Regions from separate parts of the Exiguobacterium sp. EA-TM-5 genome, predicted to be linked through region 1. Evidence: predicted binding sites of a transcription regulator. Region 1 holds the regulator's gene; the other holds the start of a gene.

The links. Region 1 encodes Rex, which represses fermentation and respiration genes when NADH is low (regulators of the CRP and FNR family bind a similar motif). Its sites were predicted from a motif close to TTGTGAAATATTTCACAA; they were not measured.
Region 2: ACV3PA_RS14110 (L-lactate dehydrogenase) is a predicted target of Rex. The motif match lies at 1,370-1,387, and genes of this name have one in related genera.

The regions. Positions count from the first base shown of each region.
Region 1 is NZ_CM132670.1:746,281-749,699, reverse strand. It holds gene ACV3PA_RS04035 (S8 family serine peptidase) at 1-155, opposite strand, end outside; tRNA gene ACV3PA_RS04030 (tRNA-Ala) at 377-452, opposite strand; gene tatC (twin-arginine translocase subunit TatC) at 556-1,335, opposite strand; gene ACV3PA_RS04020 (twin-arginine translocase TatA/TatE family subunit) at 1,343-1,540, opposite strand; gene ACV3PA_RS04015 (redox-sensing transcriptional repressor Rex) at 1,540-2,199, opposite strand; gene ACV3PA_RS04010 (ATP-binding cassette domain-containing protein) at 2,367-3,419, shown strand, end outside.
Region 2 is NZ_CM132670.1:2,670,340-2,673,758, reverse strand. It holds gene ACV3PA_RS14120 (5-formyltetrahydrofolate cyclo-ligase) at 1-535, shown strand, start outside; gene ACV3PA_RS14115 (DUF92 domain-containing protein) at 529-1,308, shown strand; gene ACV3PA_RS14110 (L-lactate dehydrogenase) at 1,474-2,430, shown strand; gene ACV3PA_RS14105 (GNAT family N-acetyltransferase) at 2,688-3,197, shown strand; gene ACV3PA_RS14100 (M42 family metallopeptidase) at 3,359-3,419, shown strand, end outside.

The sequences.
Region 1 (3,419 bases):
TGCTTATACACCTTCTCCTGTCCTGTTTTCTTTAGTGAGAGGGCTTGAGGTTTTTGACCGCTTGCCTTGTCTTGCGAAGACAGTGCTCCTTGAGCACTGACTAAGTTGGAAGACGTCATCAAGACGGCTGCCATAAGCGCAATCTTCTTCTTCATGCTTCTTTTCCCCTTTTCTGAAAAACCATAATAGTACTACTCACAAAACAGTTAAACGAAAATTCTGTATATTTAGTTTAATGAAATAGATGGAAATAAACAATTCAGTTTTGTCTGTTTTATATAATTATTTGTTTTTATTGTCATGTTATATTTCATTTCCATATTTCGAGAGCAACAAAAAAACTCTTGAATCCTCAAGAGTTTGAAGTGTACGAATTTGGTGGAGACTATCGGGATCGAACCGACGACCTTTTGGCTGCCAGCCAAACGCTCTCCCAGCTGAGCTAAGCCCCCATGAATTATCTTTAGTATACGCATCACTAACTGCTTTATCAATATAAAAATAACGCTTTCATAAAAAAGAATTCCTCCCAAAATCGTCGGAGGAATTCACGATTCATTTATTCAGTTCACGCATCAAATCCGCCTGTCGTTCAAGCTCTGCCTGTTGCTCGAGGATCAAGACCTTTTTGTACGTTCGCGCAGAAATCAAGATGCTGATCTCATAGAGAACGAACAATGGAACCGAGATCATCAAGTGTGACGTCACGTCCGGCGGTGCAATCAATGCTGCAACGACGAACAGCGCAAAATACGCATATTTCCGATTCTTTCGCATGAAATATGGCGTCACGAGACCAAGACGTGTCAGGAACATTGTCACGACCGGCAATTGGAAAAGAAGACCGAATGGCATTGTCAGCCGGATCAAGAAACTGAAGTAGTTTTCAACCCCGATGACTTGTTCGATCCCTAACTCTTTCCCGAGATCCGTTGAGACTTCAAGCAAGAAGGGCAGCAACCAGAAATACGAGAAGGCTACGCCAGCCAAAAACAGAAAGAAGATGACTGGAATATACGTCAGTGTCGCTTTTTGCTCCTTGTCATAAAGTCCTGGTCGGACGAATGCCCAGAGTTGATACATCCAGAACGGTGACGCTAAAATCAACGCGATGATGAACGCTAGATTCAAATACAACATTAAAGGATCGGCGACGTTGAAGGCATTCAAACCGATGCCGAGCTCTTTTAAGTCCGCTTGTAGAAAACGAACGAGCGGTCGGACGAGCGGAAATGCGACAGCGAACAGGACGACGACGATGATAAGCGACCAGACGATCCGTTTCCGGAGTTCGTCAAGGTGCGACGTCATGCTTTGCTCTTGATCAACCGTCATGATTCAATCACTTCTCTTTCGGTTCGTCCTTTTTATCGTCGTCCATGATACCGTTCGTGGCATTCTTGAACTCTTTCAATGTCTGACCAGCAGCACGTCCGAATTCTGGTAACTTCTTCGGTCCGAAGATGATCAACGCGACGACTGCGATTAATCCGATGCTCGCAGGTCCGATACCTAATGTGAGCGGGATAAGGTTTTCCATTATGATTTCACTCCTTCAGCTGATTGCGAATAATGCTTCATGAAATAAACTAACGACTGCAACTCGATCGATAAATCGATGTGATGGACCCGGACGCTCGCTGGCACGTTCAACCGTGCAGGCGTAAAGTTCAGAATACCTGTCACACCATACTCGACTAACTCATCCGCTACTGACTGTGCGAACTGCGATGGAACCGTCAAGATGGCAACATCGACCTGATTCGCTTCGATTTGTTCTTTCATGTCCGAAACATGATAGATTGGAACGTCATGCGTCGTTGTTCCGACCTTCTCTTCGTCCGCATCAAACGCAACGACTATCCGAGTACTATTATTCTTTAAAAAGTTATAATTTGCAAACGCTGTTCCGAGATGACCGACCCCGATTAAGGCAACATTCGTCACCTCATCTTGATTCAAGGTTTTCCGGAAAAACGTTAAGAGATGTTGAACGTTATATCCATACCCCTTTTTCCCTAGTGCCCCAAAGTAGGAAAAATCGCGACGAATCGTTGCTGAATCAACCTTCACCGCCTCGCTTAACTCAGCAGAAGAGACGCGGAGCTTACCTGAATTGTATAAACTTTGGATGAAGCGATAATATAGCGGCAACCGTTTTGCTGTCGCTTGTGGAATTTTTGTGTCTGGTCCATTCATCCTGCAGTTCCCCCTTCGGCCACATCCAACGTGGCACCCAAATCTTTGCAAAAAGCTTTCTACTCTTCTTGATTGTAAACCACTTCACATAGAGTCACAAATAATATATTCCGCACGACCTCGTGCTTTTGTTCGTGATAGACTAAAGGGTGGAAGGATGGATGGAAATGATACTCTTACAAGTCAACCAACTCTCGAAATCATTCGGCGTCGAGCCGATTTTAGAAAATATCAAACTAGAAGTACAAGAACGTGACCGAATTGCGCTTGTCGGGCGAAACGGTGCCGGAAAATCGACCTTGCTCAAAATCATCGCTGGCGAACTGAGTCACGACTCGGGCGACATCATGAAGGGCAAGGACGTCAAAATCGGTTATCTCGCGCAAGACAGTGGTCTTGAATCGAATGAATCGATTTGGAACGAGATGCTGACCGTCTTTGAACATTTACAAGAACAAGAACGGACACTACGCCGGATGGAAATCGAAATGGGGATGGAACATATCTTGAACGACCCTGTCGCTTACGATCGTCTCTTGAAGACGTACGATCAAGCACAGCACGACTTCTCAGAAGCTGGTGGTTATCAGTTCGAAGCGAATATTCGCTCTGTCTTGCACGGAATGCGCTTTTATCCCGACGATTACTCACGCCGGATCCAGACGTTATCTGGTGGTCAACGGACACGGCTCGCTTTAGCGAAGATGCTCTTGCAAGCACCAGAACTCCTCATTCTCGATGAGCCGACCAATCACCTCGATATCGATACGCTTGCTTGGCTCGAAAGTTATCTCGGTGGTTATCGTGGTGCCGTCCTGATCGTCTCGCACGACCGGTACTTCCTCGACCAAGTCGTCAATGTCGTCTATGAGCTCTCCCGCAATGTCTGTCGTAAGTTCACGGGGAACTATACGAAGTACTTGGAACAAAAAGCGGCATTGTACGATCAAGAAATGAAACAGTTCGAACAGCAACAAGAAGAGCTCGCGAAGATGCAGGACTTCATTCAACGAAATATCGCCAGGGCGACGACGACAAAACGTGCGCAAAGCGTTCGAAAACGACTCGAGAAAGTTGATCGGCTCGATCGACCGGATGGGGATGAGCGTAGTACGGTCCTCTCCTTCCCGATTGAAAAACAAAGCGGTAACGACGTCCTGCAAGTCAATCAACTGGCGATTGGTTATGAAGAAGCTGTCTCAAAAGATATCACGTTCCGT
Region 2 (3,419 bases), 1.2 Mb from region 1:
AGAAATACGCCGTCTGATCAAAGAACGGCTCGATCAGATCGAGGATCGCGCGGAGAAGGAGCGATCTATCCACGAACATGTCTTATTGTTACCTGAATGGCAACAAGCGACGTGTGTGGCAATCACGTTAGCTTTTCGAAATGAATGTGATACGAGAATGTTGATTGAACAAGCATGGCAAGAGGACAAGATCGTCTTGATTCCGAAAGTAGTTGGAGATGAGATGGTCTTTTATGAATATAGACCAGAAGATCAATTACAACAAAATCAGATGGGGATTGCTGAACCGACTGACTCGGCACGTCGTGCTTCACTTGATCAAGCAGAATTTTGCCTTGTTCCGGGACGTGCCTATCGCCGGGATGGTTATCGATTAGGATGGGGCGGTGGCTATTACGATCGAGCACTCGTGACCTATACAGGGTGTAAAGTGTCAATGGCCTTCTCAGAACAGCTCCTTCCTGATTTTGAAGTGGAAGCTTTCGATATCCCAGTCAACCTCATCGTCACTGACCAAGAGGTCATTCGATGTTAAGCGTCACGATCTTATTTTGCCTCGCCCTTGCCTTGGTCGGACGATATTTTCGTTTATTGACGACAAGTGGTGCCGTCATGACGATGGTCGTCGGAACTGGTGTCTCATTTGGATTCGGTTGGAAGGGACTAGTGGTACTCTTGCTCTTTTTTGGGAGCTCGAGTCTTTTATCGAAGGTCGGACAATCTAAAAAACGATCCGTCGACTCAATCGTTGAAAAAGACGGTGCGCGTGACGGATGGCAAGTACTTGCGAATGGTGGGGTAGCCTTCGTCGCTGCACTAGCGTATGCGATAACGATGGACACGGCGTATCAGTTATTATTTTTATTCGTCATCGCGGCATCTAATTCCGATACGTGGGCTTCTGAAATTGGTCCACTTTCTAGGCGCGATCCATGGTCTTTAAAAACATTTCGACGGGTACCAGCGGGAACGAGTGGAGCGATGTCACTTATCGGAACGATCGGTACAATTGCTGGAGCTGCTTTCATCGCATTAGCGGCGCAGTGGATATTTTCTCTTACTGTGACACATGTCTTACTTGTGATCGGCATCGGTATACTAGGAAGTCTACTCGATACGATGTTTGGCGCCGTGTGGCAACGTGTTTATCGATGTCCGGTTTGTGGAGAACGCACCGAAAAAAGAGAGCATCATGGACAACCGACAACGTACGTCTCAGGTATTCGATTTCTTGGAAATGATGCCGTGAACGTCATGACGAGCGGTCTTGCAAGTGGAATCGGGTTTATCATCGTCCGATTCTGGTAACTGGAAGGTATACGAAGCTGTAATTCCTTATGTTAGGATATCAATGACACAAAATGGACAAATGTGATTAATTTCACATGTTACAAAGAATGTGAAAAATGTTACAATTTATTTGTGAGATAGTTAACAAACTCTTAGGACGAATGAAAGGGTGGACATAACGATATGGAATTACATGCGAAAGTGACACGGGTAGCACTTATTGGAGCCGGAGCAGTCGGTTCAAGCTTTGCCTATCAGATGTCAACAGCCGGACTTTGTGAGGAACTGGTCATCATTGATGTCAACAAAGCAAAGGCTGAAGGGGAAGCGATGGACTTGAACCATGGAACACCGTTTAGCTCTTCACCAATGCGCATCTGGGCTGGTGATTATACGGATTGCCGTGAAGCTGAGGTCGTCGTCATCACGGCGGGTGCTCCTCAAAAACCAGGCGAGACAAGACTCGATCTTGTCGCAAAGAATGCGTTGATCATGAAAGAAATGATTCGTCAAATCATGGATTCCGGGTTTGACGGGATCATCGTCGTGGCTTCCAATCCGGTTGATATCATGGCTCATCTAGCTTGGAAATATTCTGGTCTTCCAAAATCTCGCGTATTTGGATCAGGAACGGTGCTTGATACAGCACGTCTGCGCCAAATGCTAGGAGAATACTTTCACATTGACTCTCGCAATGCCCACGCCTACATTCTTGGCGAACATGGTGATACGGAATTTGCAGCCTGGAGCAATAGCCGAATCTATGGAAAGACGATTGACGAACTGCTTGCTGAAGACGATCGTTATTCTCAAGCAGATCTCGATCAAATCTACATCAACGTCCGAGATGCTGCGTATCATATCATCGAGCGTAAAGGGGCCACTTATTATGCGATTGGACTTGGACTCGTTCGCATCGTTCGAGCTATCCTTGGGAATGAAAACTGCTTGTTGACGGTCGGAGCGCATGTCGACGGACAATACGGAATCTCCGGCATTCACATTGGAGTACCGGCAATCATCAATCGTCAAGGTGTTCGTGAAATCATTGAAGTCTCATTGACGGAAGAAGAATTAAAAAAATTCCATCATTCTGCTGAGGTATTGCGTCAGACACTTGAACCCGTTTTGCAAGGATAACATCATATATCAAGACAAAGATTTTTACGAAATAGAGGATTAAAAGCTCAAGTATTGGACGCATTTCTTAATGTCCGCACTTGAGTTTTTTTGATGAATGGAGAAGGTAAGGTCAAAATCAGATCCAATTTGTCTGAAATAAAAGAGAAAAAATCTAGGTTTTATTTTACTAGAAAAAGGTTAAGTAAAAGATAGAAGCGTTTTTCCGTTATTTTTTTGTACGTCATGAAACCCAAAAAAGGAGAGAACCGACAGTCATGTATACTTTTCGAAAATTAACTAAAGAGGATGCAGAACAATACTGGAATCTACGCCTTGAGGGATTAAAGAATCATCCAGATGCATTTGGTCATTCGTTTGATGATGAACAGCAAACCCCGCTCCGCGAAGTACAAGAAGGGCTTGAAGGAGAACCCGACTCCGATGAGGTTTGGCTGGGTATGTTCGATGGGGATACGTTGTTTGGGTTTGGTCAGGTCAAACCGTATGAACTATCACGTGAATCGCACAAAGCGATGATTTCCGGAGTATATGTATCGCCTGAATATCGTGGTGGTACAGGGCGTGCTCTAATGGAAGCATTAATCGACGAGGCGAAGAAGTTACCTGACGTTGAGCAAGTCATTCTTGCCGTATTATCAGGAAATGAAGCAGCGCAAAGCCTTTATGAATCGCTTGGCTTTGAGGTATATGCTGAAGACCCAGACTCTGTAAAATTAGAAGATGGCACATACCGCGATGATATTTGGATGAAAAAATACGTCTAAGTTCAGCATATGGTGTGGACGAAAAAGCTGTAGCAAAAAAGTGCTACAGCTTTTTCGTGTGGTACATGTAGGATATCAGTACCGACAAAGAATGAATATTTGTTATCATAAAAACAAAGCGGATAGCACGTTGTAGTCCGATTGAAAGGGAGCGAATGAATATGAAAGAAGTCATACGTACGATTGAAGAGCTGGTCTCGATTCCAAGTCCGACAGGTTCGA